Regions from separate parts of the Stenotrophomonas sp. Steno-Z10-BAI genome, predicted to be linked through region 2. Evidence: riboswitches for the same ligand, from Rfam matches in the RefSeq annotation. Region 2 holds a riboswitch; the other holds the start of a gene.
What was found. Region 2 has a riboswitch for thiamine pyrophosphate ahead of AC06E9_RS06030 (TonB-dependent receptor). Riboswitches for the same ligand answer to the same signal wherever they lie in the genome.
Positions count from the first base shown of each region.

Region 1 (4,417 bases), on a different contig from region 2:
GGCAGGCGGCGGGGTACTGATTCTCTCGTGCTCCGTAGTGCCGATCGCTGGTCTGCAGAAGCGCTGAGCAGAGCGTAAAGCAGGACGCGTTCGGGGGTACGGGTAGTGGGCCGGCCTGGGTGGGTCTGCGGGACACGCCGTGAATCCGTCCATGGAGGCTCATGTCGCCGCATCCATGCGGCTCATGGTCCCGCCAACCCACCCAGGCCGACCCACCCACAGTGGGTCGGTGCGCATGCGAAAGCGGTAGAGCCACGCCATGCGTGGCTCCTTTTTTCTCAACGATGATCCGATGCGTCAGGTGCACGCTGCTGTGCCGAGCGTTGCTCGGCTGCGTTGCCCGAATTACCCCAAGCGCACTGCGCGGAACGTCGACTGTGTCGAGCTTGGCTACGCTGCTCGCGTTGGAACTCTGACACTGTGAGTCGGGCGCGCCTTGCCTAGCACTGCTCGGCGGCTTTACCAGAACCACCTTGAAACTGTGAGCGGGACGGGGCGGGTGGGTTGTCGGGACCATGAGCGCCATGGATGGCGCGACATGAGCCTCCATGGACGGATTCACGGCGTGTCCCGCCAACCCACCCGTCCCGGCCCGCCCACCGATAGCCCGGGAAGCGTGCCGCTCCAGGCGACCAACTCAAGGCGCCCGAGCCGCCTCATCGCGCGTCTCTTCCTGCGCCGCGATCTCCCGCTCGATCCACTCATCCATCAACCGCCGCGCGCGCTGCGCACGGCGCCGCTGCAGCGCATGCTCCATATCCAGTACCCGATACAACGACCACATCACCGCCAGCATCAACAACGCAAACGGCAATGCCGCGATCGTGATCATCCCCTGCAGCGCATTGAGACCGCCCGCCAACAAGAGTACGCCCGCGATCAACGCGATCGCCACGCCCCACACCATCCGGCGCGCCAATGGCGGATCGCCCGCCTCCTCCGTCGACATCGTCGCCAGCACCAGCACCGCCGAATCGGCCGAGGTCACGAAGAAGATCATCAACAACACCAGCGCGATCACCGACAGCACCGTCGGCATCGGCAGGCTGTCGAACATCGTGAACAGCACCGTCTCGTAGCCATTGCCCAGCGCCTGCGCCAGATCCACGTGGCCGAAAATCTGCGACCACAGCGCCGTGCCGCCGAACACCGAGAACCACAGGAAGCCCAGCACGCTCGGCGCGATCACCACGCCCAGCACGAACTCGCGGATGCTGCGCCCACGCGAGACGCGCGCGATGAACGAGCCCACGAACGGCGCCCACGCGATCCACCACGCCCAGTAGAAGATCGTCCAGTCCGCCACCCATGTGCTGCCCGAGAACGGCGACATCCGCAGGCTCATCGTCACCAGTGAATTGAGGTAGGAACCGATCGTGGTGGTGAACGTATCGAAGATGAAGCCGGTCGGCCCGAGCACCAGGATCAGCGCCAGCAACAATGCCGCCAGGCCGAGGTTGAAGTTCGAGAGCCACTTGATGCCGCGGTGCACGCCACTGGTGGTGGAGGCCATGTACAGCACGAACGCCACCGCGATGATGGTCAACTGCACGGGTACCGAGGCCTGGATACCGAACACGCGCTCAAGGCCGGCCGCGATCTGGATCGTGCCGAAGCCCAGCGTCGTGGCCACACCGATCGCCGTGGCGACCACCGCGGCGACGTTGACCACCGTGCCCATCCAGCCGCGGTGATGCGCGCCGATGATCGGCTGCAGCAGATCGCTGATCAGCCCGCGGCCGTTGCGGTTGAACTGGAACCAGGCCATCGCCAGGCCGATCAGCGCATAGATCGCCCACGGGTGCAGGCCCCAATGGAAGAACGCATAGCGCATCGACGCGCGCGCCGCCTCCATGCTCTGCGGGGCCAGCCCTTCCGGTGGCTTCACGAAGTGCGAGATCGGCTCGGCCGCGCCCCAGAACACCAGGCCGATGCCCATGCCGGCGGCGAACAACATCGACATCCAGCTGGCGTTGGAAAAATCAGGCTCGGCATCCTCGCCGCCGATGCGCAGCGAACCGAAGCGGCCGAAGGCCAGGTACATCAGGAACGACAGCGTGATGAACACCACCAGCAGATACAGCCAGCCGGTACTGCGGATGATGGTGGACAGGCCGCTCTGGACGACCTCGTTGAAGGGGCCCGGCGCGAGGCCGGCGATCAGCACCAGCAGTGCGACCAGTGCGATGGAAATGCGGAACACCATGCTGGCGTGTCTCCGATCAGTAGGGGCGAGCCGAGGCTTGCAATCTCCAGCGGCGCAACGGCAACGACTGGGGCGGATCAAGCCGGTCGAGGCCGGTCAGTACGGACGTCAATGGCGTCGAGCAGAGCGCGGTGTGCACGCGATCGGGAGGCTACCCCCTGACCGCACCGCATACCGCGCTGCAGCATGGTAGTGCATGGCGTGTCGGTGCTCTGTTCACATGCACAGGCCGATCACGTTGGTGTGCGGCTTGGCGGTGCGCCCCTGCGCGCTGCTTTGTGCTCTAATTCGCCCCGAAGCGGGGGTACCGCGGCCCAGTGGCCAAGGTTGAGACAGTCCCTTCGAACCTGATCCGGTTGATACCGGCGTAGGGAAGCTTCGCATCTGCAGATGCATTGCGCCGTAGGGCCACCGTGCCCGGAGACCGCCCGCGATCCGTCCGTCGAGCGCCGCCGTTTCGTCCCTCCCATGCGAATCCCTCGCATAGAACCGCACAGTCCCTGTGCGGGGATTGAACCTAGGACGATGCCTTGATGAACGCACAGCTCTCCGCCCTGCAGCAACAGGCCCAGCAACTCTCCGAATCGGTCACGCGGCCGATTCCCGGCTCGCACAAGATCCACGTGCAGGGCTCGCGCAGCGACCTGCAGGTGCCGATGCGCGAGATCACGCTGACCCGCACGCCCACCTTGTTCGGTGGCGAAGAGAACGCGCCGGTCACCGTGTACGACACCTCCGGCCCGTATACCGATCCGGGGGTCGCCATCGACCTCTCCGCCGGCCTGCCCGCACTGCGCGCCGCCTGGGTGGCCGAGCGTGGCGATACCGAGGTGCTGGAGGGCCTGAGCTCGGTGTTCGGCCGCTCGCGTGAAACCGATGCCCGCCTGGATGCGGTGCGCTTCCCCGCGCGGTTGCAGCCACGCCGTGCACAGGCAGGCGCCAATGTCACCCAGATGCACTACGCACGCCGCGGCATCATCACGCCGGAAATGGAGTTCGTGGCGATCCGCGAGAACCAGCGCCTCGATGCGATCCGCGACGCCGCACTGCTGAAGCAGCATCCCGGCGAGTCCTTTGGTGCTTCGATCCCCAGGGTCATCACCCCCGAGTTCGTCCGCGATGAGATCGCCCGCGGCCGTGCGGTGCTACCCAACAACATCAACCACCCGGAAAGCGAACCGATGATCATCGGCCGCAACTTCCTGACCAAGATCAACGCCAACATCGGCAACAGTGCGGTGTCCTCGGGCATTGCCGAGGAAGTGGAAAAGCTGGTCTGGGCGATCCGTTGGGGCGGCGACACCGTGATGGACCTGTCCACCGGCAAGCACATCCATGAAACGCGTGAGTGGATCGTGCGCAACTCGCCGGTGGCGATCGGCACCGTGCCGATCTACCAGGCCCTGGAGAAGGTCGATGGCCGCGCCGAGGAGCTGAACTGGGCGATCTTCCGCGACACGCTGATCGAGCAGGCCGAGCAGGGCGTGGACTATTTCACCATCCACGCCGGCGTGCTGCTGCGCTACGTGCCGCTGACCGCCAAGCGCGTGACCGGCATCGTCTCGCGCGGTGGCTCGATCATGGCCAAGTGGTGCCTGGCCCATCACAAGGAGAACTTCCTCTACACGCACTTCGAGGACATCTGCGAGATCATGAAGGCCTACGACGTGACCTTCTCGCTGGGCGACGGCCTGCGCCCGGGCTGTATCGCCGATGCCAACGATGCCGCGCAGTTCGGTGAACTGGAGACACTGGGCGAGCTGACGAAGATCGCGTGGAAGCATGATGTGCAGACCATGATCGAAGGCCCCGGCCACGTGCCGATGCAGCTGATCAAGGAAAACATGGACAAGCAGCTGCGCGAGTGTGGTGAAGCACCGTTCTATACGCTGGGCCCGCTGACCACCGATATCGCGCCGGGCTACGACCACATCACCAGTGCGATCGGTGCGGCCATGATCGGCTGGTACGGCACCGCGATGCTCTGCTATGTCACCCCGAAGGAACACCTGGGCCTGCCCAACCGCCAGGACGTGCGCGACGGCATCATGGCCTACCGCATTGCCGCCCACGCCTCGGACCTGGCCAAGGGCCACCCCGGCGCGCAGGTCCGCGACAACGCGTTGAGCAAGGCGCGTTTTGAATTCCGCTGGGAGGACCAGTTCCACCTTGGGCTGGATCCGGAGAAGGCCAAGGAATTCCATGACGAGA
Region 1 is NZ_JBWJOZ010000001.1:802,442-806,858, reverse strand. Features, by position in the region: gene ggt (gamma-glutamyltransferase) at 1-20, shown strand, start outside; gene AC06E9_RS03720 (BCCT family transporter) at 638-2,206, opposite strand; TPP riboswitch at 2,497-2,598, shown strand; gene thiC (phosphomethylpyrimidine synthase ThiC) at 2,740-4,417, shown strand, end outside.
Region 1: linked by a shared signal. The riboswitch ahead of thiC (phosphomethylpyrimidine synthase ThiC) and the one ahead of AC06E9_RS06030 (TonB-dependent receptor) in region 2 are both predicted to bind thiamine pyrophosphate.

Region 2 (4,417 bases):
CTACAACCGTTATCTGGGCAACGACAACGTGCGCCTGCTCGGCGGTACCGGTCTGCTCAGCGGTGATGTGTCGCTGGATGCCTCCGGCCGGGTAGGCAAGGGCAGTGCCGATCTTCGTGGCACCGGGGCCCGGCTCAGCGTGGCGGGCATGGCGATGCGCGGCGATGCGCAGCTGCAGGCGCGTCTGCAGCGTGCGGATTTCGACAGCCGCCAGTTTGATCTCGGTGGCACCACGGTGGACCTGCGCAACATCCACGTCGGCGATGAAAAGAGTGACGGGCGTTGGTGGGGCAAGGTGGCGATCCGCAGTGGCCACATCGATGCGGCCGCGCCGTTCCAGGTGGATGGCCTGGCCGACCTGCGCCTGCGCGATGCCGGGCCGTTGCTCGGCGTGTTCGCCCAGCGCAGCGAATACCCGCGCTGGGTGCTCGGGATGCTGGATTCCGGGGAGGTGCAGGCCAGTGGGCAACTGCGCTGGCGAAGTGGCGAGCTGATCGTGGAGGATCTGCAGGCCGAGAACGAGCGACTGTCCCTGCAGGCGCGGCTGGATCTGAGTCATGGCAAGCGGCGTGGCGATCTCTACCTGCGCTGGGGCGTGCTGGGGGCCGGCATCGAGCTGCAGGGCGAGCAGCGCAAGTGGCACCTTGCCGGGGCCCGCGACTGGTATGCAGAGCAGCCGCGGCTGCTGCCGGCCACGCCCGCCGCAACGAAGCAGGGTAGCGGCAGGCGCTGACGGGACGCATCTGTTCCCCCTGGCCGGGCGTGGCTTGGTATCCTCGCCGCGCCCACTGTCTGGTGACAGCGTGCCATTTCGCCGTCATCGACCCGTCATCCCATGAGCAACAGCACCCACCGCGTCCAAGGCCTCAACAACGATGAGGTGGCCGCCGACTGGCCCGCCATCACCGACCGCGAGATCAGCTGGCTCAGCGAACGCTTCGCGCCGCTGGCGGGCGCGTGCCGGCTGCTGTGGCACAGCCCGCGACCGATGTCCGCCGCGGCCATTGTCGAGAGCGACGCGGGCCGGGTGTTCGTCAAGCGCCACCATGGCAGCGTCCGCAGTGCGGCTGGCCTGGGCGAAGAGCATCGTTTCATCCAGCACCTGGCCGATCACGGCGTGCCCGTCGTCGAGGTGCTGCGTGACCGCGATGGCGCCACTGCGGTGGAGCACGAGGGGTGGACCTACGAACTGCATGGCGTGGGCCATGGCCAGGATCTGTATCGCGATGCGCCCTCCTGGACGCTGTTGACCGATACCGCGCAGGCGCACGAAGCGGGGCGGATGCTGGCCAGACTGCATCTTGCATCGGCCAGCTACCACGCACCCCAGCGCAACACCCATCTGCTGGTCGCCCGCGATGACCTGATCCGTGCCGCCGATCCCATCGCCGCCCTCCAGGCCGGGCTAGACGATCGCCCCGGGTTGGCGGCCTATCTTGCGCGGCAGGACTGGCAGGCCGATCTGCAGCGGGCGGTGCTGCCATGGCATGACGGCCTGGCCGAGCGGCTGCAGGCCGAACCGCGCCTGTGGGCGCACAACGACTGGCACGTGTCCAATCTGCTATGGCGCCAGGACGGCAGGTCCACCGTGGTCGATACCGTGCTCGATCTCGGGTTGGCCTCACCGACCAGTGCCCTGTTCGATCTGGCCACCGCCATCGAACGCAACGCCATTGCCTGGCTGGCGCTGGAAAGCGGCGAGGCGGCGGTGCGCGTGGATATCGCACTGGCGCTGCTGGCCGGCTACCGCGGGATCGTGCCGCTGTCTGCCGAGCGCGTACACCTGCTGGCCGATCTGCTGCCGATCGTGCAGCTGGATTTCGCACTCTCGGAAGTGGAGTACTTCGAGGCCGTGACCCACTCCCCGGCCAATGCCGACGTGGCCTACCACACCTTCCTGCTCGGGCATGCTGACTGGTTCAGCACCGCGGCGGGGCAGGGCCTGCTGAAGGCGCTGCACGCCGCCGCCTGAGGGCAGGCTCGCAAATCCGTACGGTTTGTAGTGAAATAGTCACAGAAGCGGGGGTGCCTGGCGAAACCAGGCTGAGAGAGTCCCTTGGAACCTGATCCGGTTTGCACCGGCGTAGGGAGCTTTGAGCAGCAGGCATACCGCCGTGATGGGGCGGTGCGCGTGCGCGCCTTCGCTTCGTCTCCCCCAGCTGATGACGAATCGAATGAACCGTTGCTTCCGCCCCACGCTGTTGTCCGCCGCCCTCTGCGCCGCGCTGCCTCTTCATGCCAACGATCTCGCCGATGCGCCCGAGCGCTCGCCGACCGAGCTTGCCGCCGTGCGCGTGCAGGCGCATCAGCCGGCAGCCACCGCCACGCAGACCAGCAGTTTCGGCGCGGGTGACTGGAAGAGCACCCCGGCGTCGGTGAACGTGCTGGATCGCGACCTGCTGGACAGCCGCCAGATCCGTACGCTGTCCGAGCTGGCCAGCAACGATGCCTCGCTGGGCGACAGCTATGCACCGGTCGGTTACTACCAGAACATCGCGATCCGCGGTTTCCCGCTGGATACCGGTACCGGCTACCGTTTCAACGGGCTGTCCATCACCGGCGAGCAACGCCTGGCGCTGGAGAACATCCAGTCGGTGGAGATCCTCAAAGGCGAGGCCGGCCTCGCCGCGGGCGTCATGGCGCCCGGCGGCATCATCAATTACGTGGGCAAGCGCCCGGCCGAGGTCCGCAACGTCACCCTCGGCACCAATTCGGAAGGCTCGCGCTACACCGCGGTGGATCTCGGCCATTGGCTGTCGCCGCGTTTCGGCGTGCGCTTCAATGCCGCGTGGGAAGACACCGACTCCTACATCGACCATGCCGACGGCCGCCGCAACTTCTACTCGCTGGCCACCGACTGGCTGATCGGCGAACGCGGCAAGCTGGAAGTGGATGCCAACTACCAGACCAGCGCGCAGCGCTCGGCCTCGGGCTATCAGCTGCTGGGGGCCACCGAGCTGCCGCGCGGCGTGGACCGCAAACACCTGCTGGGCTATCAGGCCTGGCAGCGGCCGGTCGGCATCGACAGCACCAACCTGACCGCGCTGCATACCTACGATTTCAGCCCGGGCTGGCAGTCGCGGGTATCGGCCAGCTACAGCCGCTCGGTGATCGACGACAACGTCGCCTTCGCCTACGGCTGCTACTACGCCGCCGGATGTGCCGATGGCAGCGTGCCGGGCAACTACTTCGCGCCCAACGGCGACTACGACATCTACGATTACCGCAGCCCGGACGATACCCGCCGCAACCTGGAATTCCGTGGCGAACTGCGCGGCAGTTTCGCCACCGGCGATATCCGGCACGCGCTGAGCGTGGGTGCGGACCGTTTCGAGCGCACCGTGGACAAGCGCCGCAACGTCAACGAATACGTGGGCACCGCCAACATCCACGATGCACAGGTGCCGCAGTTCGAACCGTCGCCGCTGATGCCGGGCCCGTCCGCGCGGCGTCTGGACAGCGCGCAGACGGCGGTGTTCGCTTTGGACCGGATGAGCTTCGGCGAGTGGCAGTGGCTGGCCGGTGGGCGTTTCGTGCGCCTGGATGAGCGTGCCTACGACAAGCGTGGCAACCCCGAGCGGCACAGCCGCCTGTCGCGCTTCCTGCCGCAGACCGCGCTGGTCTGGAAGGCGACCGACGAGGTCAACGCCTATGTGAGCTACGTGCGGGGCATTTCGCTTGGCCAGGAAGCGCCGTTCTGGACGTCCAACGAAGGCACGTTCCTGCCTGCGGTGCTGTCGCGCCAGACCGAAGTGGGCGTCAAGTATGTGTCCAGCGATGCGCTGACGTTGGGTGCCGCTTTGTTCCGCACTTCGCAGCCGTTCCAGTACGCCAAGCCGGACGGCAGTGATGCCGGCTACACCTTCGTCCAGGAGGGGCAGCAGACCCATACCGGGCTGGAACTCACCGCGCAGGGCCAGCTCACCGAGCGCCTGTCGCTGACCGCCAGCGCCAGTGTGCTGCGCGCCCGCGCACGCGATGCCGGCACGCCGGATTACGAGGGCCACCAGCTGATCAACGTGCCCAAGACGCGCGCGACCGTGCACGCGGAGTACCAGCTGCCGTTCGTGACCGGCCTGGGGCTGACCGGCGGATGGCGTTACGCGGCCTCCAACGTGGCCACTGCCGATGGTCGCGTGAGCGCACCGGCCTACAGCGTGTTCGACGCCGGCCTGCGCTTCAAGCATCAGCTGGCTGAGCATCCGGTGACCTGGAATCTCTCGGTGGACAACCTGTTCAACCGCTTCTACTGGCGCGATACCGGCAGCAGCTCTGGCGACTACTACCTGTTCCCGGGCGCACCGCGTCAGGCCAGGCTGTCGGTCACGTTCGCGCTATGAACCCGGCGATCCTGGAATGGTCGGCGGCCGGTGTCAGCATGCTCGGCGTGTGGCTGATGACGCGCCGGGTGCCCCTT
Region 2 is NZ_JBWJOZ010000002.1:241,180-245,596, forward strand. Features, by position in the region: gene AC06E9_RS06020 (translocation/assembly module TamB domain-containing protein) at 1-733, shown strand, start outside; gene AC06E9_RS06025 (phosphotransferase enzyme family protein) at 836-1,972, shown strand; TPP riboswitch at 2,012-2,107, shown strand; gene AC06E9_RS06030 (TonB-dependent receptor) at 2,175-4,340, shown strand; gene pnuC (nicotinamide riboside transporter PnuC) at 4,337-4,417, shown strand, end outside.